Regions from separate parts of the Pseudomonas sp. YA1 genome, predicted to be linked through region 2. Evidence: predicted binding sites of a transcription regulator. Region 2 holds the regulator's gene; the other holds the start of a gene.
The links. The regulator LexA, encoded in region 2, represses DNA repair genes until DNA is damaged. The targets are predictions, from matches to a motif close to CTGTNTNNNNANACAG.
Positions count from the first base shown of each region.

Region 1 (15,877 bases), on a different contig from region 2:
TTGGCTGGGCAAATAAAAGCCCGATCATACCCGTATTCCGGGATACTGCGAAACATCCCGCGCTGAGAAAGCAGACATGGTTGAAAATAGCGAACTTCGAAAAGCCGGCCTTAAAGTGACCCTGCCGCGGGTCAAGATCCTGCAGATGCTCGACTCGGCCGAGCAACGCCACATGAGCGCCGAAGACGTGTACAAGGCGCTGATGGAAGCAGGCGAGGACGTGGGCCTGGCAACCGTCTATCGGGTGCTGACCCAGTTCGAGGCCGCCGGCCTGGTGGTGCGTCACAACTTCGATGGCGGCCATGCCGTGTTCGAGCTCGCCGATAGCGGCCACCACGACCACATGGTCTGCGTCGATACCGGCGAGGTGATCGAGTTCATGGACGCGGAAATCGAGAAGCGCCAGAAGGAAATCGTCCGCGAGCGCGGCTTCGAGCTGGTCGATCACAATCTGGTGCTCTACGTGCGCAAGAAGAAGTAGTCGCGCAACGGTACCATGCGAAAACGGCGACCCTGGGGTCGCCGTTTTCATTTTCCATTGAAGGAACGTTCAGTTCTGGGCGGCCAGGTTGACCAGTTTCTTCGCGTGGGCCAGGGATTCCTTGGTCAGGTCGACGCCGCCGAGCATGCGGGCGATCTCCTCGATCCGCTGGGCCTTGTTCAGGGTGGCGACCGCCGTGCGGGTTTCGCTGCTGCCGCGTTCCTTGTGCACGAACAGGTGCTGGTGGCCCTGGGCGGCGACCTGCGGCAAGTGGGTCACGGTGAGGACCTGGCCGCGTTCGCCGAGGCGACGCAGCAACTGTCCGACCACTTCGGCGGTGGGGCCGCCGATGCCGACGTCGACTTCGTCGAAGACCAGGGTGGGGATGCGCGAGGTCTGTGCCGTGATCACCTGGATCGCCAGGCTGATCCGCGACAGTTCGCCGCCCGAGGCGACCTTGGCCAGCCCTTTCAACGGCTGCCCGGGGTTGGCGCTGACCAGGAACTCCACGCTTTCCAGTCCGTTGGCTTGCGGCTCGGCGCTGTCGCCGGGATGCAGGACGATGGCGAAGCGCCCTCCGGGCATGCCCAGGCGCTGCATCTCCTGTTCCACGCTGGCGGCAAGAGGTGCGGCCGCGGCCTGGCGCAGGCGGCTCAGTTCGTCGGCTTTTTCCTGGTAATGCCGGGCGTAGGCGGCCAGCTCGTCGCCCAGGCGTCCGACCGCTTCGTCGTCGGCGTTCAGCGCCTCCAGTTCGTCGAACAGGCGCTGCTGCAGGTCGGCCAGTTCGGCGGGCTGTACCCGGTGCTTGCGCGCCAGGGAATAAATGACGTCCAGGCGCTCCTCGACCTGCTGCTGGCGATTGGGATCGGCATCGAAGTGGTCGACGAAGCGGTTCAGTTCGCCGATCGCCTCCTCGACCTGGATCTGCGCGCTGGACAACAGGTTGACCGCTTCGCCGAGGGCGGCGGGCTGGCCGCTGAACGAGGTCAGGCGGCTGAGGCTGGCATTGAGCGCGGAAAGGACGTTGCCGGCATCGCTCTCGCTGCACATTTCCACGACTTGGCGGCAGGCGGCGAGCAGGCTTTCGGCGTTGCTCAGGGTCTTCTGCTCCTGTTCCAGGCTTTCCAGTTCGTTTTCGCCGAGGGACAGGTTTTCCAGTTCTTCCAGCTGGTAACTGAGCAACTGGTGGCGGGCGCGCTGTTCGTCGCCGCTACGCGACAGGCGTTCGAGTTCCTGGCTGGTCTGCTTCCAGCGTTGCGCGGCGAGCTGCACCTGGCGCGCCAGCTCCTGGCAGCCGGCGTACTCGTCGAGCAGGCGCCGGTGGGTCTCGCTCTTCAGCAGCGACTGGTGCTCGTGCTGGCTATGGATGTCGATCAGCAGTTCGCCCAGGCTCTTCAGGTCGCCCAGAGGGCAGGGCGTGCCGTTGATGTAGGCACGCGAGCGACCTTCGGCAGTGATCACCCGGCGCAGGATGCACGGACCGTCCTGTTCCAGGTCGCGCTCGGCGAGCCAGTCGCGGGCCTCGGCGATGGCGCTGACGTCGAAGCTGGCGAGAATGTCGGCCTTGTCCGCTCCGGGACGTACCGCGCCGCTGTCGGCGCGGTCGCCGAGGGTAAGGCCGAGGGCGTCGAGCATGATCGACTTGCCCGCGCCGGTTTCGCCGGTGATCACGCTCATGCCGGTAGCGAGTTCGAGATCCAGGTGCTCGACGATGGCGTAGTTGTGAACGGACAGGTGAACCAGCATGGCGGGCGGCTCCGTGGGTTTTGTCTGGTTATTTATACAGTATTTTTTCCGGCTGGCAATTGCCGCTCGCCCCTTGAACCGTGGAAAGCCGTCCCCATATAGCCGGCAACGTTGCGAACTTATGCGTTCGCCTTGTATTTGCCAGCTTATTTTTGAAGGAGAGTGGCATGGCTGACGAACAGCAGACCCTGGATCAACAGACCCCCGAGCAGCCCACCGGCGCCGCCGAGGACCTGACCGCCCGCGTGCAGGAGCTGGAGGAGCAGCTGGCTGCCGCCCAGGACCAGGCGCTGCGCATGGTCGCGGATCTGCAGAACGTACGCCGGCGTGCGGAGCAGGATGTCGAGAAGGCGCACAAGTTCGCGCTGGAGAAATTCGCCGGCGACCTGCTGGCGGTGGTCGACACCCTCGAGCGCGGCCTGGAGATGTCCGATCCCAACGACGAGGCGATCAAGCCGATGCGCGAAGGGATGGAACTGACCCTGAAGATGTTCGACGACACCCTGCGCCGCTACCAGGTGGAGGCGCTGAACCCGGAAGGCGAGCCTTTCAACCCCGAGCAGCACCAGGCGATGGCCATGCAGGAAAGCGCTTCGGCCGAGCCGGGCAGTGTCCTCAAGGTGTTCCAGAAAGGCTACCTGCTCAACGGCCGCCTGCTGCGTCCGGCGATGGTGGTGGTCAGCAAGGCGCCGGCGGAAACCCCGCCTTCCATCGACGAGCAGGCTTGAAATTCGACGCGACGACCCCATCTGGGTAGTCAACCGAGCACGAGACCCACGGGCGGGTCGCACGGAATCAAAGTTTCTGGAGAGTGAATATGGGCAAAATCATTGGCATCGACCTGGGTACCACCAACTCCTGCGTGGCTATCCTGGAGAACGGTAACGTCAAGGTCATCGAGAACGCCGAGGGCGCGCGTACCACCCCCTCGATCATCGCCTACACCAACGATGGCGAAACCCTGGTGGGCCAGCCGGCCAAGCGCCAGGCGGTCACCAACCCGCAGAACACCCTGTATGCGGTGAAGCGCCTGATCGGCCGTCGCTTCGAAGAGAACGTGGTACAGAAAGACATCCAGATGGTGCCGTACAGCATCGTCAAGGCCGACAACGGCGACGCCTGGGTGGAAGTGAAGGGCCAGAAGATGGCGCCTCCGCAGATTTCCGCCGAAGTGCTGAAGAAAATGAAGAAGACCGCCGAAGACTACCTCGGCGAGCCGGTCACCGAAGCGGTGATCACCGTTCCGGCCTACTTCAACGACAGCCAGCGCCAGGCCACCAAGGACGCCGGCCGCATCGCCGGCCTCGACGTCAAGCGGATCATCAACGAGCCGACCGCGGCGGCGCTGGCCTACGGCCTGGACAAGGCCAAGGGCGACCACACCGTGATCGTCTATGACCTGGGCGGCGGTACCTTCGACGTGTCGGTGATCGAGATCGCCGAAGTCGACGGCGAGCACCAGTTCGAAGTGCTGGCCACCAACGGCGACACCTTCCTCGGCGGCGAAGACTTCGACATCCGCCTGATCGACTACCTCGTCGACGAGTTCAAGAAGGAAAGCGGCATCAACCTGAAGGGCGACCCGCTGGCCATGCAGCGTCTGAAGGAAGCGGCCGAGAAAGCCAAGATCGAGCTGTCCTCGACCCAGCAGACCGACGTCAACCTGCCGTACGTGACTGCCGACGCGAGCGGTCCGAAGCACCTGAACGTCAAGGTTTCCCGCGCCAAGCTGGAGTCCCTGGTCGAAGACCTGGTGCAGCGCACCATCGAGCCGTGCCGCACCGCGCTGAAGGATGCCGGCCTGGATGTTTCCGATATCCATGAAGTGATCCTGGTCGGCGGCCAGACCCGCATGCCGCTGGTACAGAAGACCGTTGCCGAGTTCTTCGGCAAGGAAGCGCGCAAGGACGTCAACCCGGACGAAGCCGTGGCTGTCGGTGCCGCCATCCAGGGTGCGGTCCTGGCCGGCGACGTGAAGGACGTGCTGCTGCTCGACGTGACTCCGCTGACCCTCGGCATCGAGACCCTGGGCGGCGTGATGACCGGTCTGATCGAGAAGAACACCACCATCCCGACCAAGAAGTCGCAGGTGTTCTCCACCGCCGACGACAACCAGGGCGCGGTGACCATCCACGTGCTGCAGGGCGAGCGCAAGCAGGCCGCGCAGAACAAGTCGCTGGGCAAGTTCGACCTGGCCGACATTCCGCCGGCTCCGCGCGGCGTGCCGCAGATCGAGGTGACCTTCGATATCGATGCCAACGGCATCCTGCACGTCTCGGCGAAGGACAAGGCCACCGGCAAGCAGCAGTCCATCGTGATCAAGGCATCCTCCGGCCTGTCCGAGGATGAGATCCAGCAGATGGTCCGCGATGCCGAGGCGAACGCCGAGGAGGACCGCAAGTTCGAGGAACTGGCTGCCGCTCGCAACCAGGGCGACGCGCTGGTCCACGCGACCCGCAAGATGATCACCGAGGCGGGCGACAAGGCCACCGCCGAGGACAAGGCGACCATCGAGAAGGCGCTGGGCGAGCTGGAAGCGGCGGTGAAGGGCGACGACAAGGCCGAGATCGAGGCCAAGATGAACGCTCTGTCCCAGGCTTCCACCCCGCTGGCGCAGAAGATGTACGCCGAACAGGCCCAGCAGGGCGAAGACGCTCCCCAGGGCGAGCAGGCGAAAGCCGCTGACGACGTGGTGGACGCCGAGTTCGAAGAGGTCAAGGACAACAAGTAAGCCCCGGCTTGCTTCTGCCCCGCGTGCCGGCCAGGCCGGTACGCATGATCCGCCACGCGGGAGCCTGCTCCCGCGTTGGCGTGTCTGGAGGGTCCTTAATTGAGACGGAAAGGTTATGGCGAAACGAGACTTTTACGAGGTTCTGGGGGTTGAGCGTGGCGCCAGCGAGGCGGACCTGAAGAAGGCCTACCGTCGCCTGGCGATGAAATACCACCCGGACCGCAATCCTGGCGACAAGGAAGCCGAGGACAAGTTCAAGGAGGCCAACGAGGCCTACGAGGTCCTCTCCGATGCCAGCAAGCGGGCGGCCTACGACCAGTACGGCCATGCCGGCGTCGATCCGAACATGGGTGGGGGCGCTGGCGCCGGTTTCGGCGGGGCGAGCTTCTCCGACATCTTCGGCGATGTGTTCAGCGATTTCTTCGGTGGCGGCGGCGCCCGCGGTGGCTCGCGCGGCGGCGCGCAGCGCGGCGCGGACCTGCGCTACACACTGGACCTCGACCTGGAAGAGGCGGTACGCGGCACCACCGTCACCATCCGCGTGCCGACCCTGGTCGGTTGCAAGACCTGCAACGGCAGCGGCGCCAAGCCCGGCACCACACCGGTCACCTGCACCACTTGCGGCGGTATCGGCCAGGTGCGCATGCAGCAGGGCTTCTTCTCGGTCCAGCAGACCTGTCCGCGCTGCCACGGCACCGGCAAGATGATTTCCGATCCCTGTGGCTCCTGCCATGGCCAGGGGCGCGTGGAAGAGCAGAAGACTCTGTCGGTGAAGGTGCCGGCCGGCGTCGACACCGGCGACCGCATCCGCCTCACCGGCGAAGGCGAGGCCGGCAGCATGGGTGGTCCGGCGGGCGACCTGTACGTGGTGGTCAATGTGCGCGAGCACCCGATCTTCCAGCGCGACGGCAAGCATCTGTACTGCGAAGTGCCGATCAGTTTCGCCGACGCTGCGTTGGGTGGCGAGCTGGAAGTGCCGACCCTGGATGGCCGGGTCAAGCTGAAGATTCCGGAAAGCACCCAGACCGGCAAGCTGTTCCGCCTGCGCGGCAAGGGCGTGGCCCCGGTGCGCGGCGGCGGCGCCGGCGACCTGATGTGCAAGGTGGTGGTGGAAACCCCGGTGAACCTGGACAAGCGCCAGCGCGAGCTGCTCGAGGAGTTCCGCAAGTCGTTGCAGAGCGACACCTCGCATTCGCCCAAGGCCAGTGGCTGGTTCGAAGGCATGAAGCGTTTCTTCGACGACCTATAAACAAAGCCATGGGCGCGGCCTGACCGCCGCGTCCGGGTTCTGCGTGGAGTGGTTTTATGCGACGTATAGCCGTAGTGGGCGCCGCCGGGCGCATGGGCAAGAACCTGATCGAGGCCGTTCAGCAGACCGGCGGTGCCGCCGGGCTGACGGCGGCGGTGGATCGTCCGGATAGCACCCTGGTGGGGGCGGACGCCGGCGAGCTGGCCGGTCTCGGCCGGATCGGCGTGCCGCTGTCCGGGGACCTGGGCAAGGTCTGCGAGGAGTTCGACGTCCTGATCGACTTCACCCATCCCTCCGTAACCCTGAAGAACATCGAGCAGTGCCGCAAGGCGCGCCGCGCGATGGTCATCGGCACCACCGGCTTCAGCGCCGACGAGAAGCTGCTGCTGGCCGAGGCGGCGAAGGATATCCCGATCGTCTTCGCTGCCAACTTCAGCGTCGGCGTGAACCTTTGCCTGAAGCTTCTGGATACCGCGGCACGGGTGCTGGGCGACGAAGTGGATATCGAGATCATCGAGGCCCATCACCGGCACAAGGTCGATGCGCCGTCCGGCACCGCCTTGCGCATGGGCGAGGTGGTAGCCCAGGCGCTCGGCCGGGACCTCCAGGAAGTGGCGGTCTACGGACGTGAGGGGCAGACCGGCGCGCGGGCGCGGGAAACCATCGGCTTCGCCACCGTGCGCGCCGGCGACGTGGTGGGCGACCACACCGTGCTGTTCGCCGCCGAGGGCGAGCGCGTGGAGATCACCCACAAGGCTTCCAGCCGCATGACCTTTGCCCGTGGCGCGGTGCGTGCGGCGCTGTGGCTGGAGGGCAAGGAGAACGGCCTGTACGACATGCAGGATGTGCTCGGTCTACGCTGAGACGCTGCCGCACGTCGTCTTATTGGTGGACCGGAATGTCGCGATTCTGTAAACTACAGCTTTAGTGTGTCCACTAAAAGCAGCGCAGCATGAATCGAAAAAAAGCGGGATGACTCTTCACGGTGTCATCCCGCTTTTTTACACCTGCGCGACCAGTCAGGCTTGATTTACGGGAGGTCTTCTTGACTAAGCCAGCCATACTTGCACTTGCCGACGGCAGCATTTTTCGCGGTGAAGCCATCGGTGCCGACGGCCAGACCGTTGGCGAGGTGGTGTTCAACACCGCCATGACCGGCTACCAGGAAATCCTTACCGATCCTTCCTACGCCCAGCAGATCGTCACCCTGACCTACCCGCACATCGGCAATACCGGTACCACCCCGGAAGACGCCGAGGCCAACCGCGTCTGGGCCGCCGGCCTGATCATCCGCGACCTGCCGCTGATCGCCAGCAACTGGCGCAGCAAGCAGTCGCTGCCTGACTACCTGAAAGCCAACGGCACCGTCGCCATCGCCGGCATCGATACCCGTCGCCTGACCCGCATCCTCCGCGAGAAGGGTTCGCAGAACGGCTGCATCCTGGCCGGTGCCGACGCTACCGAGGAACGCGCGCTGGAGCTGGCTCGCGCCTTCCCCGGCCTGAAGGGCATGGACCTGGCCAAGGAGGTCACCACCGCCGAGCGCTACGAGTGGCGCTCCAGCGTCTGGAACCTGGAAAGCGACAGTCACCCGGAGATCCCGGCCGGTGAACTGCCGTATCACGTGGTGGCCTACGACTACGGCGTCAAGCTGAACATCCTACGCATGCTGGTGGCGCGCGGCTGCCGCCTGACCGTGGTGCCGGCGCAGACACCGGCCAGCGAAGTGCTGGCGCTGAACCCTGACGGCATCTTCCTTTCCAACGGCCCCGGCGACCCCGAACCGTGCGACTACGCGATCCAGGCGATCCGCGAATTCCTCGATACCGAGATCCCGGTGTTCGGCATCTGCCTCGGCCATCAGTTGCTGGCCCTGGCCTCTGGCGCCAAGACCCTGAAGATGGGCCACGGGCACCACGGCGCCAACCACCCGGTGCAGGACCTGGACAGCGGCGTGGTGATGATCACCAGCCAGAACCACGGTTTCGCGGTCGACGAGAGCACCCTGCCGGACAACCTGCGAGCCACTCACAAGTCGCTGTTCGACGGTACCCTGCAGGGTATCGAGCGCACCGACAAGGTCGCTTTCAGCTTCCAGGGCCACCCCGAGGCGAGCCCCGGTCCGCATGACGTCGCCCCGCTGTTCGACCGCTTCATCTCGGCGATGGCCGAGCGTCGCTGAGGAGCAGAGCCATGCCGACCCTGGGGATAACCGATTTCTGGACCTACGTGCTGGGTGTGGTTTTCGTGATCCTGTTGCCCGGACCGAACTCGTTGTTCGTCCTCGCGACTTCGGCCCAGCGTGGCGTGGCGACCGGCTACCGGGCCGCCTGCGGCGTGTTCCTCGGCGACGCGGTGCTGATGCTGCTGTCGGCCCTCGGCGTGGCCTCCCTGCTGAAGGCCGAGCCGATGCTGTTCATCGGCCTGAAGTACCTCGGTGCGGCCTACCTGTTCTATCTCGGCGTCGGCATGCTGCGGGGCGCCTGGCGCAAGCTGCGCAATCCCGAGGCGACGGCGGCGCAGGCCGAACAGGTGGATGTCCACCAGCCGTTCCGCAAGGCGCTGCTGCTCAGCCTGTCGAATCCCAAGGCGATCCTGTTTTTCATCTCCTTCTTCATCCAGTTCGTCGATCCCGGCTATGCCTATCCGGGCCTGTCGTTCCTGGTGCTGGCGGTGATCCTGGAACTGGTCAGCGCCCTTTACCTGAGCTTCCTGATTTTCACCGGTGTGCGGCTGGCGGCCTGGTTCCGCCGGCGGCAACGGTTGGCTGCCGGCGCCACTTCGGGCGTCGGCGCCCTGTTCGTCGGCTTTGGTGTGAAGCTGGCCACCGCAACCCTGTCCTGATTATTGCAACGAGAGTCCCATGCCAAAACGTACAGACATAAAGAGCATCCTGATCCTCGGTGCCGGCCCCATCGTGATTGGCCAGGCCTGCGAATTCGACTACTCCGGCGCCCAGGCCTGCAAGGCCCTGCGCGAGGAGGGCTACCGCGTCATCCTGGTGAACTCCAACCCCGCGACCATCATGACCGACCCGGCGATGGCCGACGCGACCTACATCGAGCCGATCAAGTGGGCCACCGTGGCCAAGATCATCGAGAAGGAACGCCCCGACGCGCTGCTGCCGACCATGGGCGGCCAGACTGCTTTGAACTGCGCCCTGGACCTGGAGCGCCACGGCGTGCTGGAGAAGTTCGGCGTGGAGATGATCGGCGCCAATGCCGATACCATCGACAAGGCCGAGGACCGCTCGCGCTTCGACAAGGCGATGAAGGATATCGGCCTGGCCTGTCCGCGCTCGGGCATCGCCCACAGCATGGAGGAGGCCTACGGCGTGCTCGAGCAGGTCGGCTTCCCCTGCATCATCCGTCCGTCCTTCACCATGGGCGGCACCGGCGGCGGTATCGCCTACAACCGTGAAGAGTTCGAAGAGATCTGCGCCCGTGGCCTCGACCTGTCGCCGACCAACGAGCTGCTGATCGACGAGTCGCTGATCGGCTGGAAGGAATACGAGATGGAGGTGGTCCGCGACAAGAAGGACAACTGCATCATCGTCTGCTCCATCGAGAACTTCGACCCGATGGGCGTGCACACCGGTGACTCGATCACCGTGGCACCGGCGCAGACCCTGACCGACAAGGAATACCAGATCATGCGCAACGCCTCGCTGGCGGTATTGCGCGAGATCGGCGTGGAAACCGGCGGTTCCAACGTGCAGTTCGGCATCTGCCCGAACACCGGGCGCATGGTGGTGATCGAGATGAATCCGCGGGTTTCCCGCTCCTCGGCCCTGGCCTCCAAGGCCACCGGTTTCCCGATCGCCAAGATCGCCGCCAAGCTGGCGGTCGGCTACACCCTCGACGAACTGCAGAACGACATCACCGGCGGTCGCACCCCGGCGTCGTTCGAGCCGGCCATCGACTACGTGGTGACCAAGATCCCGCGCTTCGCCTTCGAGAAGTTCCCGAAAGCCGATGCCCGCCTGACCACCCAGATGAAGTCGGTCGGCGAAGTCATGGCCATCGGCCGGACCTTCCAGGAGTCGGTGCAGAAAGCCTTGCGCGGCCTGGAAGTCGGCGCCACCGGCTTCGATCCGAAGCTCGACCTGAACGACCCGGAGGCCGACAGCATCCTCAAGCGCGAGCTGACCGTGCCCAGCGCCGAGCGTGTCTGGTACGTCGCCGATGCCTTCCGCGCCGGCAAGAGCGTCGAGGAAGTGTTCGAGCTGACCCGCATCGACGAATGGTTCCTGGTGCAGATCGAGGACCTGGTCAAGGACGAGGAGAAGGTCAAGACCCTCGGCCTGTCCTCCATCGATCGCGAGCTGATGTACAAGCTCAAGCGCAAGGGCTTCTCCGACGCGCGCCTGGCCAAGCTGCTAGGCGTCACCGAGAAGAACCTGCGCAGCCATCGCCACAAGCTGAAGGTGCTGCCGGTCTACAAGCGTGTCGATACCTGCGCCGCCGAGTTCGCCACCGACACCGCCTACATGTATTCGACCTACGAGGAAGAGTGCGAGGCCAACCCGTCGAGCCGCGAGAAGATCATGATCCTCGGCGGCGGTCCGAACCGCATCGGCCAGGGCATCGAGTTCGACTACTGCTGCGTGCACGCGGCGCTGGCGATGCGCGAAGACGGCTACGAGACCATCATGGTCAACTGCAACCCGGAAACCGTCTCCACCGACTACGACACCTCCGACCGCCTGTACTTCGAGCCGGTGACCCTCGAGGACGTCCTTGAGATCGTCCGCGTCGAGCAGCCCAAGGGCGTGATCGTCCAGTACGGCGGCCAGACCCCGCTGAAGCTCTGCCGCGCCCTCGAAGAGGCCGGCGTGCCGATCATCGGCACCAGCCCGGACGCCATCGACCGTGCCGAAGACCGCGAGCGCTTCCAGCAGATGGTCCAGCGCCTGAACCTGCGCCAGCCGGCCAACGCCACCGCGCGCAGCGAAGACGAGGCCCTGGCCGCGTCCAAGGCCATCGGTTATCCGCTGGTGGTACGCCCGTCCTACGTGCTGGGCGGGCGGGCGATGGAAATCGTCTACCAGGAAGAAGAACTCAAGCGCTACATGCGCGAGGCGGTGCAGGTTTCCAACGACAGCCCGGTGCTGCTCGACCACTTCCTCAACTGCGCCATCGAAGTCGACATCGACGCGGTATGCGACGGCGAGATCGTGGTGATCGGCGCGATCATGCAGCATATCGAGCAGGCTGGCGTTCACTCCGGCGACTCCGCCTGTTCGCTGCCGCCGTACTCGCTGCCGCAGCACATCCAGGACGAGATCCGCGAGCAGGTCAAGAAAATGGCCCTGGAGCTTGGCGTGGTCGGCCTGATGAACGTGCAGATGGCGGTGCAAGGCGAGGATATCTTCGTCATCGAGGTCAACCCGCGCGCCTCGCGTACCGTGCCGTTCGTCTCCAAGTGCGTCGGCGAGTCGCTGGCCAAGGTCGCCGCCCGCGTCATGGCCGGCAAGACCCTGGCCGAGGTCGGCTTCACCCAGGAAATCATCCCGCCGTTCTTCAGCGTCAAGGAAGCGGTGTTCCCGTTCGCCAAGTTCCCCGGCGTCGATCCGATCCTCGGCCCGGAAATGAAGTCCACTGGTGAAGTGATGGGCGTCGGTGATAGCTTTGCCGAAGCCTTTGCCAAGGCTCAGTTGGGGGCCAGCGAGATCCTCCCGACCGCCGGTTGCGCCTTCATCAGTGTCCGCGAAGACGACAAGCCGTTCGCCGCCCAGGTGGCTGGCGACCTGGTCGCGCTGGGCTTCGAAGTGGTAGCCACCGCCGGTACCGCGCGTGTCATCGAGGCTGCGGGCCTGCCGGTGCGTCGCGTGAACAAGGTGACCGAAGGTCGCCCGCACGTGGTGGACATGATTAAGAACGACGAGGTCACCCTGATCATCAACACCACCGAGGGCCGGCAGTCCATCGCTGACTCCTACTCCATTCGTCGAAACGCCCTGCAGCACAAGATCTGCTGCACCACCACCATTGCGGGTGGGCAGGCGATCTGTGAGGCGCTCAAGTTCGGTCCCGAGAAGACCGTTCGGCGCCTGCAGGATCTCCACGCAGGAATCAAGGCATGAGCAAGTTCCCCATGACCGTCCAGGGCGCCCGCGCCCTGGAAGAAGAAGTGAAACACCTGAAGGGCGTGCTGCGCCCGCAGATCAGCCAGGCCATCGCCGAAGCGCGTGAACTGGGCGACCTCAAGGAAAACGCCGAGTACCATGCGGCGCGCGAACAGCAGGGCATGGTCGAGGCGCGTATCCGCGACATCGAGGCCAAGCTGTCCAACGCCCAGGTCATCGATGTCACCGCCATCCCGCACAGCGGCAAGGTGATCTTCGGCACCACCGTCGACATCGCCAACGTCGAGACCGACGAGACTGTGACCTACCAGATCGTCGGCGACGACGAGGCGGATATCAAGGGTGGCAAGATCTCGGTGAATTCGCCGATCGCCCGTGCGCTGATCGGCAAGACCGAAGGCGATGCCGTGCTGGTGAGAACCCCGGGCGGCGACGTCGAGTACGAGATCGTCGAGGTTCGCCATATCTAAGCGCGCCCCGTTGCGCGCAGGCGCGATCAGTTGGCTGCTGGCCCAGACGTTCTGGGTCGGCGGCCTCTGGTTGCTGCAGTTCGTGGTCCTGCCTGCATTGGCCAAGACCGGACTGGCGCCGCTGCTGGTGGAAACCGTAGCCGCGGCGTTGACGCCGCTGCTGATCGGCTTCGCCGGATTCTGTGCGGTGCTGCAGGCGCTGGTGTTGGTGTCGAGCCACGGGCCGAGGAGCCTTTGGCGAGACCTTCGCGGTCAGTTGTTGCTCGCCGTCGCGCTGCTCTGCCTGGTGTATTTCCTGGTGCGTGGGCTGGCGCCCGAGGCGGTGCGCTGGCTGCTGTTCAACTACCTGGCGGTGGCGATGTGTGGCCTGCTGCTGGTGTTGCAGCCGGTACCGGGGCGGGACGAGGAAGGCGTCTGAACCAGGCCGGGATGTTTCCCGACCTTGGTTGGATGGGGCATCAGATGCCGGCGAAACGGCTGATGTTCGAGAGATTCTTGTTCGGCTTCGGGTTCTTCCGATAGACCAGCGCCATCTTGCCGATGCTTTGCACCAGGTCGCTGCGTGACTGCGCGCAGAGTTCGTCGAGCAGGGCGCGGCGATCGTCGCGCTCGGCCAGCGCCAGTTTCACCTTGATCAGTTCGTGATCGTTGAGTGCGCGCTCGAGTTCGGCGAGAACGCCTTCGGTCAAGCCGTTCTCGGCTACGATCAATACCGGTTTCAGGTGGTGACCGATAGATTTGAACTGTTTCTTCTGCTCTTGAGTGAGCGCCATAATCAGACCCCTGGGAAAAAGTCGTCTATTTTACCCCAGTTTTAGTCCAAGTGATGCTGCCCCCGCCGACCGGGGGTGCCCGAAGAGGTATTCCGTGGCCCGCTCCAAAACCAGCCAGCGTTGGCTGAAAGAACATTTCGACGATCCCTACGTGAAGATGGCCCAGCGCGATGGCTATCGCTCGCGTGCCAGCTACAAGCTGCTGGAGATCCAGGAGAAGGACCGCATCCTGCGTCCGGGCATGACCGTGGTCGACCTGGGCGCCGCGCCGGGCGGGTGGTCGCAGGTCACCAGCCGGGTGATCGGCGACCGTGGCCGGCTGATCGCTTCGGACATCCTCGAGATGGACAGCATCCCCGACGTCACCTTCATCCAGGGCGACTTCACCGAGGACGCGGTGTTCGCGCGGATCCTCGAGGCGATCGGCGATCATCCGGTAGACCTTGTGATTTCCGATATGGCCCCCAATATGAGTGGAGTGCGGGCCGCCGACCAGCCGCGCGCCATGTATCTCTGCGAACTGGCGCTGGACCTGGCCGGCCGTGTGCTGCGACCGGGCGGCGATTTCCTGATCAAGATCTTCCAGGGCGAAGGTTTCGACCAGTACCACAAGCAGGCCCGGGAAATGTTCGACAAGGTACAGATGCGCAAGCCCCTGTCGTCGCGTGATCGTTCGCGGGAACAGTATCTGCTCGCACGCGGCTTTCGCGGGGAATAGACTGGAATGATTGACCCTATAGCCTGTCTATTGGTCGATGACCTGTTGTGCCGGGACGGGCGAGGGTTCATAAAGGGTTACAGACAACGCCTGCGTGCGCGGGCGCTTGTGTAGTACTTTTGGCCGGAAGGAGTCTGGCCGTCGTGTGAAGCGGTTTCCAGGACGGAGCCGGCTTCAGAGGGTAGTCAATTGAACGACATGGCAAAGAATCTGATTCTGTGGCTGATCATCGCGGCGGTACTGGTGACCGTGATGAACAATTTCTCGAGCCCGAGCGAGCCACAGACGCTGAACTACTCGGACTTCATCCAGCAGGTCAAGGATGGCAAGGTCGAGCGAGTGACCGTGGATGGCTATGTCATCACCGGCAAGCGTAGCGACGGCGATACCTTCAAGACCATCCGCCCGGCGATCCAGGACAACGGCCTGATCGGCGACCTGGTCAACAACAACGTCGTGGTCGAGGGCAAGCAGCCCGAACAGCAGAGCATCTGGACCCAGTTGCTGGTCGCCAGCTTCCCGATCCTGGTGATCATCGCCGTGTTCATGTTCTTCATGCGCCAGATGCAGGGCGGCGGCGGCGGTCGCGGCGGCCCGATGAGCTTCGGCAAGAGCAAGGCGCGCCTGCTGTCCGAGGACCAGGTCAAGACCACCTTCGCTGACGTCGCCGGCTGCGACGAGGCCAAGGAGGAGGTCAGCGAGCTGGTCGAGTTCCTTCGCGATCCGGGCAAGTTCCAGCGCCTGGGCGGCCGTATCCCGCGTGGCGTGCTGATGGTCGGCCCGCCCGGCACCGGCAAGACCCTGCTGGCCAAGGCCATTGCCGGCGAAGCCAAGGTGCCGTTCTTCACCATTTCCGGTTCCGACTTCGTCGAGATGTTCGTCGGCGTGGGCGCCTCCCGTGTCCGCGACATGTTCGACCAGGCCAAGAAGCACGCGCCGTGCATCATCTTCATCGACGAGATCGACGCCGTCGGCCGCCATCGCGGCGCCGGCCTGGGCGGCGGTCACGACGAGCGCGAGCAGACCCTCAACCAGTTGCTGGTGGAGATGGATGGCTTCGAGATGAACGATGGCATCATCGTCATCGCTGCCACCAACCGTCCGGACGTTCTGGACCCGGCGCTGCTGCGTCCGGGCCGCTTCGACCGCCAGGTGGTGGTCGGCTTGCCGGATATCCGCGGGCGCGAACAGATCCTCAAGGTGCACATGCGCAAGGTGCCGCTGGGCGACCATGTCGATCCTGCCGTCATCGCCCGCGGTACGCCCGGTTTCTCCGGCGCCGACCTGGCCAACCTGGTCAACGAGGCCTCGCTGTTCGCCGCGCGCTCCAACAAGCGCATCGTCGACATGCGCGAGTTCGAGCTGGCCAAGGACAAGATCATGATGGGCGCCGAGCGCAAGACCATGGTCATGTCCGAGAAGGAGAAGCGCAACACCGCCTACCACGAGGCCGGCCACGCCATCGTCGGTCGCCTGGTGCCGGAGCATGACCCGGTCTACAAGGTGTCCATCATTCCGCGCGGACGTGCCCTGGGCGTGACCATGTTCCTCCCCGAGGAAGATCGCTACAGCCTGTCCAAGCGCGCGCTGGAAAGCCAGATCTGCTCGCTGTTCGGCGGCC
Region 1 is NZ_JBZWBG010000015.1:100,924-116,800, forward strand. Features, by position in the region: gene fur (ferric iron uptake transcriptional regulator) at 77-481, shown strand; gene recN (DNA repair protein RecN) at 551-2,227, opposite strand; gene grpE (nucleotide exchange factor GrpE) at 2,395-2,955, shown strand; gene dnaK (molecular chaperone DnaK) at 3,045-4,958, shown strand; gene dnaJ (molecular chaperone DnaJ) at 5,074-6,207, shown strand; gene dapB (4-hydroxy-tetrahydrodipicolinate reductase) at 6,264-7,070, shown strand; gene carA (glutamine-hydrolyzing carbamoyl-phosphate synthase small subunit) at 7,253-8,389, shown strand; gene leuE (leucine efflux protein LeuE) at 8,401-9,051, shown strand; gene carB (carbamoyl-phosphate synthase large subunit) at 9,071-12,292, shown strand; gene greA (transcription elongation factor GreA) at 12,289-12,765, shown strand; gene AC4OR5_RS21585 (DUF4149 domain-containing protein) at 12,776-13,183, shown strand; gene yhbY (ribosome assembly RNA-binding protein YhbY) at 13,224-13,538, opposite strand; gene rlmE (23S rRNA (uridine(2552)-2'-O)-methyltransferase RlmE) at 13,633-14,256, shown strand; gene ftsH (ATP-dependent zinc metalloprotease FtsH) at 14,455-15,877, shown strand, end outside.
Region 1: recN (DNA repair protein RecN) is a predicted target of LexA. The motif match lies at 2,252-2,267, and genes of this name have one in related genera.

Region 2 (15,877 bases):
GGCGGCGTGGAGCACATGGGCCACGTCGGCATGATGCATGGCGTCGACCCGAACCCGCACCTGTCCCTGTACGCCGCCAAGGCCTCGGGCATGATGGGCCTGACCGCGGAAATGCTCGGCAAGATGCACGGTATCAGCCGTGAGGCGCAGGACAAGTTCGGCGCGCGTTCGCACCAACTGGCCTGGAAGGCCACCCAGGAAGGCAAGTTCAAGGACGAGATCATCCCGATGGAAGGGTATGACGAGAACGGTTTCCTGAAAGTCTTCGACTTCGACGAGACCATTCGTCCGGAAACCACCGTCGAGACCCTGGCCGAGTTGAAGCCGGCGTTCAATCCGAAAGGCGGCACCGTGACCGCGGGGACCTCCTCGCAGATCACCGACGGTGCCTCCTGCATGATCGTGATGTCGGCCCAGCGCGCCCAGGACCTGGGCATCCAGCCGATGGCGGTGATCCGCTCCATGGCCGTGGCGGGTGTCGACCCGGCGATCATGGGCTACGGCCCGGTGCCGTCGACCAACAAGGCGCTCAAGCGCGCCGGCCTGACCATCGCCGACATCGATTTCGTCGAACTCAACGAAGCCTTCGCCGCCCAGGCCCTGCCGGTGCTGAAGGACCTCAAGCTGCTCGACAAGATGGACGAGAAGGTCAACCTCCACGGCGGCGCCATTGCCCTGGGTCACCCGTTCGGTTGCTCCGGTGCACGCATTTCCGGCACCCTGTTGAACGTGATGAAGCAGAACGGCGGTACCCTTGGCGTGTCCACCATGTGCGTGGGCCTGGGACAGGGTATCACCACCGTCTTCGAGCGCGTCTAAGCGTTCGTAGAAGGGGAAAGCCGGGGCCTCGTGCCCCGGCTTTCGTTTTTTAGTGTCAGTCGTTTCCGGCTGCATCGAGCGAATGACGCCCCGGGAGCGCGGGTTTGCCTATTGTGCGATCCGTGCCTATACCGGGCTGTTGTATGTCGGCATTGTGCCGTTGTTTTCCGATTTTCGAGACAAGGTAAGGAACATGGACCTGCAGGCTGGGCTCTATCGTCATTACAAGGGACAGAACTACCGGGTCCTGGGTGTCGCGCGGCATTCGGAGACGGAAGAGGCGCTGGTGATCTACCAGGCGCTGTACGGCGAATTCGGTCTCTGGGTGCGTCCGCTGGAGATGTTCACCGAGGCCGTGGAGGTCGATGGCGAGTGGGTGCCGCGCTTCGTCCTAGTGAGTCCCGATGCCGATCCCCTGGGCTTGCAGAAAGCTCCCGGCGGGGAAGACCGCGCTTGACCTTGGCTCGTTCGCCACTATATATAGCGGTGCCGCGCTAGTCGCTCCCTTCTTTATATTCATCTTTTCGACGCAGGAACCTTCCGATCCATGGGTAAATCGCTGGTCATCGTGGAATCCCCGGCCAAGGCCAAGACCATCAACAAGTACCTGGGTAGCCAGTACGTGGTGAAGTCGAGCATCGGCCACATCCGTGACCTGCCCACCAGTGGTTCGTCGAGTTCCAAGGAGCCGGCGGCCAAGGGCCGCAAGAGCGCCTCCGAGGCGCCGGCGCTGTCACCGAAGGAGAAGGCCAGGCGCCAACTGGTTTCGCGCATGGGGGTCGACCCCGAGCATGGCTGGAAGGCCAAGTACGAGATCCTGCCCGGCAAGGAAAAGGTCATCGACGAGCTGCGCCGCCTGGCCAAGGACGCCGACACCGTCTATCTCGCGACCGACTTGGACCGCGAAGGGGAGGCCATCGCCTGGCACCTGCGGGAAGCCATCGGCGGTGACGAAAGCCGCTACAAGCGCGTGGTATTCAACGAAATCACCAAGAAGGCCATCCAGGAGGCCTTCTCCCAGCCCGGCGAGCTCGATATCAACCGGGTGAACGCCCAGCAGGCGCGGCGTTTCCTCGATCGCGTGGTCGGCTACATGGTCTCGCCGCTGCTCTGGCAGAAGATTGCCCGCGGGTTGTCCGCCGGCCGCGTGCAGTCGGTGGCGGTGAAGCTGGTGGTGGAGCGCGAACGCGAGATCCGCGCCTTCGTCCCGGAAGAGTACTGGGAGGTGCATGCCGACCTCGGTACCGCCAAGGGCGCCAACGTGCGCTTCGAGGTTACCCGCGAGAAGGGCGAGGCCTTCAAGCCGCTCAACGAAGCCCAGGCCATGGCGGCCCTGGAAAAGCTCAAGGCGTCGGCCTATAGCGTCGCCAAGCGCGAGGACCGGCCGACCTCCAGCCGACCCTCGGCACCGTTCATCACTTCCACCCTGCAGCAGGCGGCGAGCAACCGCCTGGGCTTCGGGGTGAAGAAGACCATGATGATGGCCCAGCGTCTCTACGAGGCCGGCTACATCACCTACATGCGTACCGACTCGACCAACCTGTCGGCCGATGCCATTGGCATGGTCCGCGGTTTCATCGAAGACGAGTTCGGCCAGAAGTACCTGCCGGGCAAGGCCAACGTCTACTCGAGCAAGGAGGGCGCCCAGGAAGCGCACGAGGCGATCCGTCCTTCCGACGTCAACCTCAAGCCGACCCAGCTGTCCGGCATGGAGCGCGACGCCGAGCGCCTGTACGACCTGATCTGGCGTCAGTTCGTGGCGTGCCAGATGACCCCGGCCGAATACCTCTCGACCAGCGTGAGCGTCACCGCCGGCGATTTCGAACTGCGCGCCAAGGGCCGCATCCTCAAGTTCGACGGTTATACCCGGGTACTGCCGCAGCAGAGCAAGCCGGGCGAGGACGACGTCCTGCCGGAAATGAAGGAAGGCGAGAACCTCAAGCTGATCAAGCTCGATCCGAGCCAGCACTTCACCAAGCCGCCGGCGCGCTACTCCGAAGCGAGCCTGGTCAAGGAGCTGGAGAAGCGCGGTATCGGCCGCCCCTCGACCTACGCGGCGATCATCTCCACCATCCAGGAGCGCGGCTACGTAACCACCCACAACCGCCGCTTCTATGCGGAGAAGATGGGCGACATCGTCACCGATCGGCTCAACGAGAGCTTCGCCAACCTGATGGACTACGGTTTCACCGCCGGGATGGAGGAGCATCTCGACGACGTGGCCCAGGGCGAGCGCGACTGGAAGCACCTGCTCGACGAGTTCTACGGCGATTTCAAGAAGAAGCTCGAGGTGGCCGAAGTCAGCGAGAAGGGGATGCGCGCCAACCAGCCGACCCTGACCAACATTCCCTGCCGCGAGTGCGGCCGGCCGATGATGATTCGTACCGCCTCCACCGGCGTGTTCCTCGGCTGCTCGGGCTACAGCCTGCCGCCGAAGGAACGTTGCAAGGCGACCGTCAACCTGATTCCCGGCGACGAGATCGCCGCGGACGACGAGGGCGAGTCCGAGTCGCGGGTGTTGCGTGGCAAGCATCGCTGCCCGATCTGCAGTACCGCGATGGACGCCTACCTGCTGGACGAGAAACACAAGCTGCATATCTGCGGCAACAACCCCGACTGTCCGGGCTACGAGATCGAGGAAGGCCAGTACCGGATCAAGGGCTACGAAGGGCCGAGCCTGGAATGCGACAAGTGTGGCAGCGAGATGCAGTTGAAGACCGGCCGTTTCGGCAAGTTCTTCGGTTGCACCAATCCAACCTGCAAGAACACCCGCAAGCTGCTGAAGAATGGCGAGGCGGCGCCGCCGAAAATGGACGCCATCCGCATGCCTGAATTGAAGTGCGAGAAGGTGGACGATATCTACGTGCTGCGCGACGGCGCTTCGGGCATGTTCCTGGCCGCCAGCCAGTTCCCGAAGAACCGCGAGACCCGCGCGCCGTTGGTGAGCGAGATCATCCCGCACAAGGCCGAGCTGGATCCCAAGTACCATTACCTCTGCGACGCCCCGCAGAAAGACCCGGACGGCCGTCCCGCGGTGATCCGTTTCAGCCGCAAGACCAAGGAGCAATACGTGCAGTCCGAGGTCGATGGCAAGCCCACCGGCTGGCGCGCCTTCTACGATGGCGGCAAGTGGAAGGTCGAAGACAAGCGCTGATGGATGGCGCGCCCGCTTGCATGGGGCGCGCTTATACTGCGCGAAGGCCGGGCGCTGACCTGGCCTGCGCTCCGCATTCCTTGCAGTTTTAACCGGGAGTACCGGCATGGCCCAAGAGCTTTATACCCGCACCAACCAGAAGCTGTATTTCGCCGGGTTGGCTCTGGAGGCCTGGAAGCGAGCCGATGCCGAGCGGGCGATGAATGCCCAGGCGATCATCCAGGGGGAGCGCGAGTCGGCGCTGTTCCACCTTTATGGCGCAGTGCTCGGTGTATGCCATGAGATCGCCGGTTACTACCGTCTGCCGCAGGCTGCCGCTCCTCGCGTGGATGCATTGCTGAATGCCGAAGTGCTGGCGGCCGCGCCCAGCCCCGAGCTGGCTGAGCTGGTGGAGTTGGCGTCGCAGCCGGAAACCTGGCTGGGCCAGTTGCTGGGCGCCTACTCCGAGCTGTTCCTGCCGCCGCGACCGACCAAGGCAGCGAAGATCGACCCCAGCACACCGTTGATCGTTGCCGTGAGTATCGACGAAGACGCCCCCTTGCTTTCTCGCGAAACCCTCGAGGAATGGCGGCAGTCGCTGAAGCAATTGGTCCTGCGTTTTCGCGAGAGCCTGACGGAGCTGTAACGCCGTCGTCATTCGCCGATCAGCGGTAGGAAATTTTCCTACCGTTCCACTCGGTTGATTTGCCAGCAAAAAAATTTAGCGGATGCCGTCCGGGCGCTCTGGAACCGCCGTTACAGGCGCGAGAGCGGAACCGGAAGGCGGATGCGGGCTAGGGATGCACTGGATGGGCTGTTACAATGTCGCGTCTTCGTAGAGAGCGTCTGTCATGCCAACATCCTTCCTTGAAATCGTAGAAATGCCCGACGGGCGCATCGTGCTGCGTCGCGCCGATGACGAGGAGGCGTTGGTGACCCTGGAGTTCTCCGGGGACGCGAAGAATTTCCTGCAAGGCCAGCATGTCGAAGTGGCCAAGGCCATGTTCAATGTCGGCGTGCAAATGGCCGGTCGTCTTGCCGAGGGCGAGATGGAACACGACGAAGGCCCCCGCGTCCTGCACTGAACGCTGTCCCCCGCCGTTTTTTCAACCCAGACGAATATTCAGGCTCTGTGCTTGGCCCAGTTGGGCGGCGCGGGACAGTTGCTTGCGCGCCGCCCGGCTCAGCGGTTCCAGCCAACTGACCACGGTGTGGCTGCGGCCCAGGCGCAAGGCCTCGCAACTGAGCGCCAGGGCAGCGGCGTTGTCCTTTGCCTGCAGTAGCAGGATGCGCTCGCGGTTCAGGCCGGCGCGGCGCAGCCATTCATGGGTCAGGCTCGCCGGCGGAGCGATCAGGGTCAGCCAGCGGGCATCCTGTTCCTCGCTGAGCTCGCGGAGAATCGGTGCGAGCAGGGTCAGGCAGTGCCCCGGCAGGCCGCTGAGCGAAAGTTCGCTAAAGGCAGCGGGTTCCTCGATGGAGGCGCTGGAAGGGCTGTCGATGACATCGTCGAGCAAGGGAGCGCCGTTGCTGGCCCAGAACGCTTCCTGGAACAGTGGCAACTGGGCGCTGGGCAGCGAGTGGGAGGTCTGCATGGTATCTCCTGTCAGCGTCGGATCACGCCGACGCTCAAGCCTTCGATGATCAGTTCCTGCTCCTTCAGATCGACTTCGATCGGAGCGAACTCAGGGTTTTCCGCCAGCAGCCAGACCTTGCTGCCTTCGCGCTTGAAGCGTTTCACCGTGACCTCCTCGCCGATCCGCGCGACCACCACCTGGCCGTTGCGCGCTTCGCGGGTGACGTGGACGGCCAGCAGGTCGCCGTCGAGGATGCCGATGTCCTTCATGCTCATGCCGCGCACGCGCAACAGGTAGTCGGCGCGAGGATTGAAGAAGGCGGGATTGATCCGGCAGGATTCCTCGATGTTCTGTTCGGCGAGGATCGGTGCGCCGGCGGCGACCCGTCCGATCACCGGCAGGCCCTCATCGTCGTTGGCGGCATGCGGTTCGAAGCCGGGAATGCGGATGCCGCGAGAGGCGCCCGGAGTCATTTCGATGGCGCCCTTGCGTGCCAGCGCCTTGAGGTGCTCCTCGGCGGCGTTCGGCGACTTGAAGCCGAGTTCCTGGGCGATTTCCGCCCGGGTCGGCGGAAAGCCGTGGTCTTCCAGGCAGCGCTTGATGAAGGAGAGGATCTCGGCTTGGCGGGGCGTCAGCTTCTGCATGTCGTCGCTCTGTGTTTTTATCCAGTGACTGGGATTATATACAGTGAGTGAGGCGTGGCAATGATTTTCCGCATGACATTTCGTCCTGCGTCACGATGAAGTTGGCCAGTGTCTTGCTTCCGTTTTTCGGGACTTCTCTGTAATTTTCCTGACTGGTGCGTCATCTGCCGCTTGACAAGGGATGTGGCTGAAACGTATGTTTCAAACAAGTGTTTGTCAGGCGGAGAAACCATGGCCCAGTCGGAAACCGTCGAACGCATTCTCGATGCGGCGGAACAGTTGTTCGCGGAAAAAGGCTTCGCCGAAACCTCGTTGCGTCTGATCACCAGCAAGGCCGGGGTCAACCTGGCGGCGGTGAATTATCACTTCGGTTCGAAGAAGGCGCTGATCCAGGCGGTGTTCTCGCGCTTCCTCGGGCCATTCTGCGCCAGCCTGGAAAAGGAGCTGGATCGTCGCCAGGCCAAGCCCGAGGCCCAGCACGCCACCCTGGAGGACCTCCTGCACCTGCTGGTGTCCCAGGCGATGGCGGTGAAGCCGCGCAGCGGCAACGACCTGTCGATCTTCATGCGCTTGCTCGGCCTGGCCTTCAGCCAGAGCCAGGGGCACCTGCGCAAGTACCTGGAAGAGGTCTACGGCAAGGTCTTCCGGCGCTACATGCTGCTGGTCAACGAGGCGGCGCCGAAGCTGCCGCCCATCGAGCTGTTCTGGCGCGTGCACTTCATGCTCGGCGCGGCCGCCTTCAGCATGTCGGGGATCAAGGCCCTGCGGGCGATGGCGGAAACCGATTTCGGCGTGAACACTTCCACCGAGCAGGTGATGCACCTGATGGTGCCGTTCTTCGCCGCCGGCATGCGCGCCGAGAGCGGCATCGACGATCCGCTGCTGGCCGGGGCGCAACTGCGCCCGCGGAACAAGACGCCCGCCAAGGCCTGATCGCAGACGGCGCCCGAGGGCGCCGTTTTCCTTTCTCCTTTCTCTGTGCTCCGGGCGGAACTCCATGCGCCGGGCCGGCTCCATTGGCAGGCGCGCGGTACTGCCTCGGGGCTTAAGTCTTTCTGCCGGGTGCAGTACAGTGTGCGCTGTCTGAGGCCCGTGACGGCGGGCTTCGCTGATTTCCAGGCCATAGGACTCTTCATGCAAGGCTCTCTGATGCTCGACATCGGCGGCACCTGGCTGACCGCCGAGGACCGCCAAATCCTGCGCCACCCCGAGGTGGGCGGGCTGATCATCTTCGCTCGCAACATCGAGCATCCTGCCCAGGTTCGCGAACTGTGTGCGGCCATTCGCGCCATCCGTCCCGACCTGTTGCTGGCCGTCGACCAGGAAGGAGGGCGCGTGCAGCGCCTGCGCCAGGGATTCGTGCGCCTGCCGGCGATGCGCGCGATCGCCGACAACCCCAATGCCGAAGAGCTGGCCGAGCACTGTGGCTGGTTGATGGCGACCGAGGTGCAGGCGGTCGGCCTCGACCTGAGTTTCGCGCCGGTGCTGGATCTCGACCATCAGCGCAGCGCCGTGGTCGGTAGCCGCGCCTTCGAGGGCGACCCGGAGCGTGCCGTGCTGCTCGCCGGCGCCTTCATTCGCGGCATGCATGCCGCCGGGATGGCCGCCACCGGCAAGCATTTTCCCGGTCACGGCTGGGCCGAGGCCGATTCCCATGTGGCGATTCCCGAAGACGCGCGCAGTCTCGAGGAAATCCGGCGCAGCGACCTGGTTCCGTTCGCCCGCCTGGCCGGACAGCTCGACGCGCTGATGCCGGCCCATGTCATCTATCCGCAGGTCGACCCGCAGCCCGCCGGCTTTTCCCGGCGCTGGTTGCAGGAGATCCTGCGCGGCGAGCTGAAGTTCGACGGGGTGATCTTCAGCGACGACCTGTCGATGGCCGGCGCCCATGTGGTCGGCGACGCCGCCAGCCGCATCGAGGCCGCCCTGGCCGCGGGCTGCGACATGGGCCTGGTGTGCAACGACCGGGCTTCCGCCGAGCTGGCCCTGGCTGCCCTGCAACGCCTGAAGGTGACCCCGCCGTCGCGCCTGCAACGCATGCGCGGCAAGGGCTACGCGAATACCGACTATCGCCAGCAGCCGCGCTGGCTGGAAGCACTGTCCGCGTTGCGCGCCGCGCAACTGATTGATTGAGGGAGCTGTCGATGAGTGTCTACGCGATTATCGGAGGAACCGGCCTGACCCAGCTGGAAGGGCTGACGCTGAGCGAGTCCCTGCCGATCGAAACGCCGTATGGCGCGCCGTCCGCGCCGCTCCAGCGTGGCCGCTACGCCGGGCGCGAGGTGCTGTTCCTGGCGCGTCACGGTCATCCGCACCGCTTCCCGCCGCACCAGGTGAACTACCGCGCCAATCTCTGGGCGCTGAAGCAGGCGGGTGCCGAGGCGGTGATCGCGGTGAACGCGGTGGGTGGCATCCATGCGGCGATGGGAACGGGGCACCTGTGCGTGCCGCACCAGTTGATCGACTACACCTCGGGACGCGAGCACACCTATTTTGCCGGCGATATCGAGCATGTCACCCATATCGACTTCAGCCACCCCTATGACGAGCCGTTGCGCCAGCGCCTGATCGAGGCGTTGCGTGCGTTGGGGCTGGCGCACAGCAGCCATGGGGTCTACGCCTGCACCCAAGGGCCGCGCCTGGAAACGGTGGCGGAAATCGCCCGGTTGGAGCGGGACGGCAACGATATCGTCGGCATGACCGGCATGCCCGAGGCGGCACTGGCCCGCGAGCTGGACCTGCCCTACGCCTGCCTGGCGCTGGTGGTCAATCCCGCGGCGGGGAAGTCGGCGGGGATCATCACCATGGCCGAAATCGAACAGGCGTTGCACGATGGCATCGGCAAGGTGCGCGAGGTGTTGGCGTGGGTCCTGGCCGGCTAGGCGGCCATCGCAACGAAAAAAAGGCCGCTATTGCGGCCTTTTTCGCTATTGCGCAGGAGGTGCGGCGTCGAAACCGCCTTCGACGGGAGGCGCGTCCGCCGGTGCCTGCTGTTCTTCCATTTCCATGGGATTGGGGGCGGCGGGACGGGCGCCGACCGGCACCACCTTGATCAGGATGCCCAGGCTCGGATGATCGAGATAGGTCAGTTCGCCATTCTTCAGCCGCGTGCCCTGCCTGATGTGCTGGCTGCCGGCGAGGAAACCGTCGTCGCCGAAGCGATTGACCCAGAAATCGGCCTCCATGTCGACGAAGCGCACCTGGCTGAGGGTCAGCGTACCTTCCACCGGGAAATGATGATCCTGTTCCTGGCCTTCGCTGAGGGCGATCTTCACCGGGGTCTCGCCGATGTCCTGGCGCCAGGCCTTGTGCAGCAGCACGGTGTAGCCGTTGTCCTGGCTGAGCTTGGCGAGCTGGTTGTCGAGCGCGGTGGCGCGCAGGGCGTCGCTGGCCAGCGGCTGTGCGCCGGTGGCCCAGTCGTCCGGCGCCGGCTGGCTGGACGGCACGGCATCGCCGGCCTGGCGGAACACCACCAGTTCCACCTGGTAGGGACCGCCGGCGAATGCCGCGGGGGCGGCCAGTGAGAGCAGCAGGGCAAGGCAACGGAACAAGCGCATAGGCTAATCCTTAGGTGGTTTGCGGTGTCAGGCGCTCGAACAGCGCCTCCAGGGTATTGAAGCGTTCTTCCGGTCGTTCCATGGGCACCTGGAAGCGGAACAGGGTTGCGCCTTCGAACTTGTAGCGGTTCGGCTGGCCCTGGATCAGCTTGATCAGTACCAGCGGGTCGACCTGGGTATCGGCGGCGAATTCTATACGACCGCCCTGCGGTCCGGCATCGACCTTGAGGATTCCAAGTTTTTCCGCCTGCAGCTTCAGTAGGGTCAGGCGCATCAGGTTCTTCGCCGGATCGGGCAGGAGCCCGAAGCGGTCGATCATCTCCACCTGCAACTCGCGCAAACCTTCCTCGTCAGGGGCGTTGGCGATGCGCTTGTAGAGGATCAGCCGGGCATGCACGTCGGGCAGGTAATCCTCGGGGATCAGCGCAGGCACCCGCAGGTTGACCTCCGACCCACCGCCCAGCGGCTGCTCGAGGTTCGGCTGCTCGCCCTTGCGGATGGCCTTCACCGCCCGTTCGAGCATTTCCATGTAGAGGGTGAAGCCGACCGCCTGGATCTGCCCGCTCTGGCCGTCGCCGAGCAACTCGCCGGCGCCGCGGATCTCCAGGTCGTGGGTGGCGAGGACGAAGCCGGCGCCCAGGTCCTGGGCGTTGGCGATGGCTTCCAGGCGTTTCTCGGCGTCCGGGGTCATCTGTCGGCGCGGCGGTGTCAGCAGGTAGGCGTAGGCCTGGTGGTGGCTGCGACCGACGCGGCCGCGCAACTGGTGCAACTGGGCCAGGCCGAACTTGTCGGCGCGCTCGATGAGGATGGTGTTGGCGCTGGGCACGTCGATGCCGGTCTCGATGATGGTCGAGGCCACCAGCACGTTGAAGCGCTTGTGGTAGAAGTCGCTCATCACCTGTTCCAGCTCGCGCTCGTGCATCTGTCCGTGGCCGATGCCGATGCGCGCCTCCGGGACCAGTTCGGCGAGGTCGCGGGCGCACTTCTCGATGGTCTTCACTTCGTTGTGCAGGTAGTACACCTGGCCGCCGCGCAGCAGTTCGCGGAGCAGCGCTTCCTTGATCACCGCGTTCTGCTGCTCCATGACGAAGGTGCGCACCGACAGGCGGCGCGCCGGCGGCGTGGCGATGATGGACAGGTCGCGCATGCCGGAGACGGCCATGTTCAGGGTCCGCGGGATCGGCGTGGCGGTGAGGGTGAGGATATCCACTTCGCTGCGCAGGGCCTTGAGCTGCTCCTTCTGGCGCACCCCGAAGCGGTGTTCCTCGTCGATCACGACCAACCCCAGGTTGGCGAACTTCACGTCTTCCTGGAGCAGCTTATGGGTCCCGATGAGGATGTCGATCTTGCCTTCGGCCAGTAGCCGCGCGGCGTTCTCGACTTCCTTGGCGCTCTTGAAGCGGCTCATCACCTCGACGCTCACCGGCCAGTCGGCGAAGCGGTCGCGGAAGCTGTTGTAGTGCTGCTGGGCGAGCAGGGTGGTGGGCACCAGCACCGCCACCTGCTTGCCGCTATGCACGGCGACGAACGCCGCGCGCATCGCCACTTCGGTCTTGCCGAAGCCGACGTCGCCGCAGACCAGGCGGTCCATGGGCCTGGGCGCGAGCATGTCGGCGACCACCGCCTCGATGGCGCTTTGCTGGTCCGGCGTCTCCTCGAACGGGAAGCCGGCCGAGAAGGTCGCGTAGTCGGCCTGCGGATCCTTGAACGCGAAGCCTTCGCGGGCGGCGCGGCGGGCGTAGATGTCGAGCAGTTCGGCGGCGACGTCGCGAACCTGTTCGGCGGCCTTGCGCTTGGCCTTCTGCCAGGTTTCCGAGCCGAGCCGGTGCAGCGGCGCCAGGGCGTCGTCGGCGCCGGTGTAGCGGGCGATCAGGTGCAGGTTGGCGACCGGCACGTAGAGCTTGGCGTCCTCGGCGTATTGCAGCATGAGGAATTCCGCCTGCTGGTTGTCCACCTCGAGGGTGATCAGGCCCAGGTAGCGGCCGACGCCATGGTCGATGTGCACCACCGGCGCGCCTTCGCGCAGCTCGGTGAGGTTCTTGATCACCGCGTCGCCGCCGTCGCGGGTCTTTTCCCGGCGCCGGCGCTGCATGACGCGCTGGCCGAACAGCGGGCTTTCGGCGACCAGGGCGAGTGCCGGATGGTCCAGCAGCAGGCCCTCGTCCAGCGGCGCGATGCTGATCGCCAGGCGTGCCTGGCTGGCGAGGAAGGCCGGCCAGCCGTCGACTTCCTCGGGGCGCAGCTTCAGTCGGGCCAGCAGCTCCAGCAGGACTTCCCGGCGTCCGGGCGATTCGGCGCAGAACAGTACGCGGCCGGGGAACTCCTCGATGAACCGGCGCAGCGCGGCCAGCGGCTCGGCGGCCTTGGCTTCGATCGCCAGGTTCGGCAGCGGCAGGGCCGGGAAGCGCTCGCGCCCGACGCCCGGCTCGACGTCCTCCTGGCTGGCGACCACCCGTGGCCAGTTCTTCAGCCGGGCGAAGCAGTCTTCCACCGGAAGGAACACTTCCGCCGGCGGCAGCAATGGCCGTTCCGGATCGACCCGGCGGTCCTCGTAGCGGCTGCGTACGTCATTCCAGAACTGCTCGGCGGCCTGTTCGATGCCGGGCAGGGAGAACACCTGGGTGTCTTGCGGCAGGTAGTCGAAGAGGGTCGCGGTTTCCTCGAAGAACAGCGGCAGGTAGTACTCGATTCCCGAGGGTGTCAAACCGCTGGCGAGGTCCTGGTAGATCGGGCAGCGCCGGTAGTCGACGTCGAAGCGCTCGCGGAAGCGGCCGCGGAAGCCGGTGACTGCTTCCTTGTTCAGGGGGAATTCGCGTGCCGGCAGCAGGCGGATCGACTCGACCTTGTCGATGGAGCGCTGGGTCTCCGGGTCGAAGGTGCGCAGGGTCTCGATCTCGTCGTCGAACAGGTCGATACGGAAGGGCAACTCGCTGCCCATCGGGAACAGGTCGATCAGCGCGCCGCGGACGGCGAACTCGCCGTGCTCGTAGACCGTGTCGACGCAGCGGTAGCCGGCGCCTTCCAGGCGCAGGCGCATCCGCTCGACATCGAGTTTCTGGCCGACGTCGAGGACCAGGCTGCTGCCGAGCAGGAAGCGGGTCGGCGCCAGGCGGTGCAGGGCGGTGGAGATCGGCACCACCAGCACGCCGTGCTTGAGCTGCGGCAACTGGTAGAGGGCGGCGATGCGCTGGGAAATGATGTCCTGGTGCGGCGAAAAGACGTCGTAGGGCAGGGTTTCCCAATCGGGGAAATGCAGTACCGGCAGGTCGGGGGCGAAGAACCGCAGTTCCTGTTCCAGGCGTTCGGCATTCTGGCTGTCGGCGGTCAGCAGCAGGGTGAAGCGCTTGGCGGAACTGGCGGCCTCGGCGACAGCCAGGCTCAGCGCGGCACCGGGGAGGTTGCCCCAGTGTTGCTTGCCGGCGCTGGCCGGCAGGCTGGGAAGACGCAGTACGGACACGGGCAAGCTGGGCTCCGGTCGGGAATTTGACCCGCCGGATTGTAACTTTCCCGACTGCTGGATGTCAGTCTTCCGACTGCTGCAGATTGCCGAGCCTGGCCGGCGCGGTCATAATGTAGCCCCTTTTTTCATCCCCTACATGTGGAAGGTATTGCCCGTGACTCAGAAGCCCGACCAGTGTCTCGGTGAATGGATCGATCGTGAAGCCATCGCGGAAGCCATGATCCCGCTGATTGGCCAGCTCTACCGCAATAACAATGTGGTGACCTCGATCCATGGCCGTGGTCTGATCAACCGCTCGGTGATCGCGATCATGAAGGCGCATCGTTTCGCCCGTCATCGCATGGCTGATGACGCCGAGCTGTCGGTTCACGAGACGTTCCCGATCCTCAAGGCGATGAGCGAGCTCAAGCTGGGCGCCGCTTCCGTCGATCTGGGCAAGATGGTCGCCAAGTTCAAGGCAGAAGGTAACGGCCGCAGCATCGAGGACTTCGTCAAGGCCGAGCTGGCCGAAGTGGCCGGCAAGCAGAACGGCGATGCCCGCGAAGGCACCGACGTCGTGCTCTACGGCTTCGGCCGCATCGGTCGCCTGCTGGCGCGTATCCTGATCGAGAAGACCGGCGGCGGCGACGGCCTGCGCCTGCGCGCGATCGTCGTGCGCAAGGGCGCCGAGAACGACCTGGTCAAGCGGGCCAGCCTGCTGCGTCGGGACTCGGTGCATGGTCCGTTCGACGGCACCATCACCATCGACGAAGAAAACAACACGCTGACCGCCAACGGCAACCTGATCCAGGTGATCTACTCCAACGACCCGGCGTCGATCGACTACACCCAGTACGGCATCAAGAACGCCCTGCTGGTCGACAACACCGGCAAGTGGCGCGACGCCGAAGGCCTCGGCCAGCACCTGAAGTGCCCGGGCATCGATCGCGTGGTCCTTACCGCTCCGGGCAAGGGTGCGCTGAAGAACATCGTGCACGGTATCAACCACACCGACATCGGCGCCGACGACAAGATCATCTCGGCCGCCTCCTGCACCACCAACGCCATCGTGCCGGTGCTGAAGGCCGTCAACGACCAGTACGGCATCGTCAACGGTCACGTCGAGACCGTTCACTCGTACACCAACGACCAGAACCTGATCGACAACTTCCACAAGGGCAGTCGTCGTGGCCGCAGCGCGCCGCTGAACATGGTGATCACCGAGACTGGTGCCGCCACCGCCGCGGCCAAGGCCCTGCCGGTGCTGAAAGGCAAGCTGACCGGCAATGCGATCCGCGTGCCGACGCCGAACGTGTCCATGGCGATCCTCAACCTGAACCTGGAAAAGGCCACCACCCGCGAAGAGATCAACGAGTACCTGCGCCAGATGGCCATGCACTCGGACCTGCAGAAGCAGATCGACTTCGTCAGCTCCCAGGAAGTGGTTTCCACCGACTTCGTCGGTTCGCGCCATGCCGGCGTGGTGGACGCCGAGGCGACCATCTGCAACGACAACCGTGTCGTCCTGTACGTGTGGTACGACAACGAGTTCGGCTACAGCTGCCAGGTAGTGCGCGTGATGGAAGATATGGCTGGGGTCAACCCGCCGGCCTTCCCGCGTTGATGCGCGAGGCGTAGAGGAAAACGGGAGCTCTCGGGCTCCCGTTTTTCATTTCTGTGGATAACCAGAACAAGAAACTACTCACTTCGATTTAGGGTTTTTCAATGGATGGTCAACATCTGCACCAGGGCGAGCTGAAGCGTGGCCTGAAGAATCGCCACATCCAGTTGATCGCGCTGGGCGGGGCGATCGGCACCGGGCTGTTCCTCGGCTCGGCGGGCGTCATCAAGACGGCCGGCCCGTCGATGATCCTCGGTTACGCCATTGGCGGCTTCATCGCCTTCCTGATCATGCGCCAGCTCGGCGAGATGATCGTCGAGGAGCCGGTGGCCGGCTCCTTCAGCCACTTCGCACACAAGTACTGGGGCGGCTTCGCCGGTTTCCTCTCCGGCTGGAACTACTGGGTGCTGTACATCCTGGTGGGCATGTCGGAGCTGACCGCGGTGGGCAAGTACATCCAGTACTGGTGGCCTGACGTGCCGACCTGGGCCACGGCGGCGGCGTTCTTCGTGCTGATCAACGCGATCAACCTGGCCAACGTGAAAGCCTTCGGCGAGACCGAGTTCTGGTTCGCGATCATCAAGGTAGCGGCGATCATCGGCATGATCCTGCTCGGTATCTACCTGCTGGTCGGCGGCGGTGGCGGGCCGCAAGCCTCGGTGAGCAACCTGTGGGACCGCGGCGGCTTCTTCCCCAACGGCCTCAGCGGCCTGGTGATGACCCTGGCGATCATCATGTTCTCCTTCGGTGGCCTGGAGCTGGTGGGCATCACCGCCGCCGAGGCGTCCGAGCCGAGGAAGGTGATTCCCAAGGCGATCAACCAGGTGATCTACCGGATCCTCATCTTCTATATCGGCGCCCTGGCGGTGCTGCTCTCGCTGTATCCATGGGACCAGTTGGTGGAGACCATCAACGCTTCCGGCGACGACTACAGTGGCAGCCCGTTCGTGCAGATCTTCTCGTTGATCGGCAGCGGCACCGCGGCCAACATCCTCAACTTCGTAGTCCTCACCGCGGCATTGTCGGTCTACAACAGCGGCGTCTACTGCAACAGCCGGATGCTCTACGGCCTGGCCGCCCAGGGCGACGC
Region 2 is NZ_JBZWBG010000003.1:103,568-119,444, forward strand. Features, by position in the region: gene fadA (acetyl-CoA C-acyltransferase FadA) at 1-819, shown strand, start outside; gene AC4OR5_RS04765 (DUF1653 domain-containing protein) at 1,013-1,276, shown strand; gene topA (type I DNA topoisomerase) at 1,367-3,973, shown strand; gene AC4OR5_RS04775 (DUF6586 family protein) at 4,080-4,598, shown strand; gene AC4OR5_RS04780 (hypothetical protein) at 4,804-5,037, shown strand; gene sulA (SOS-induced cell division inhibitor SulA) at 5,059-5,544, opposite strand; gene lexA (transcriptional repressor LexA) at 5,556-6,170, opposite strand; gene psrA (transcriptional regulator PsrA) at 6,402-7,103, shown strand; gene nagZ (beta-N-acetylhexosaminidase) at 7,305-8,303, shown strand; gene AC4OR5_RS04805 (S-methyl-5'-thioinosine phosphorylase) at 8,315-9,052, shown strand; gene AC4OR5_RS04810 (CsiV family protein) at 9,098-9,727, opposite strand; gene mfd (transcription-repair coupling factor) at 9,738-13,184, opposite strand; gene AC4OR5_RS04820 (glyceraldehyde-3-phosphate dehydrogenase) at 13,324-14,790, shown strand; gene AC4OR5_RS04825 (amino acid permease) at 14,892-15,877, shown strand, end outside.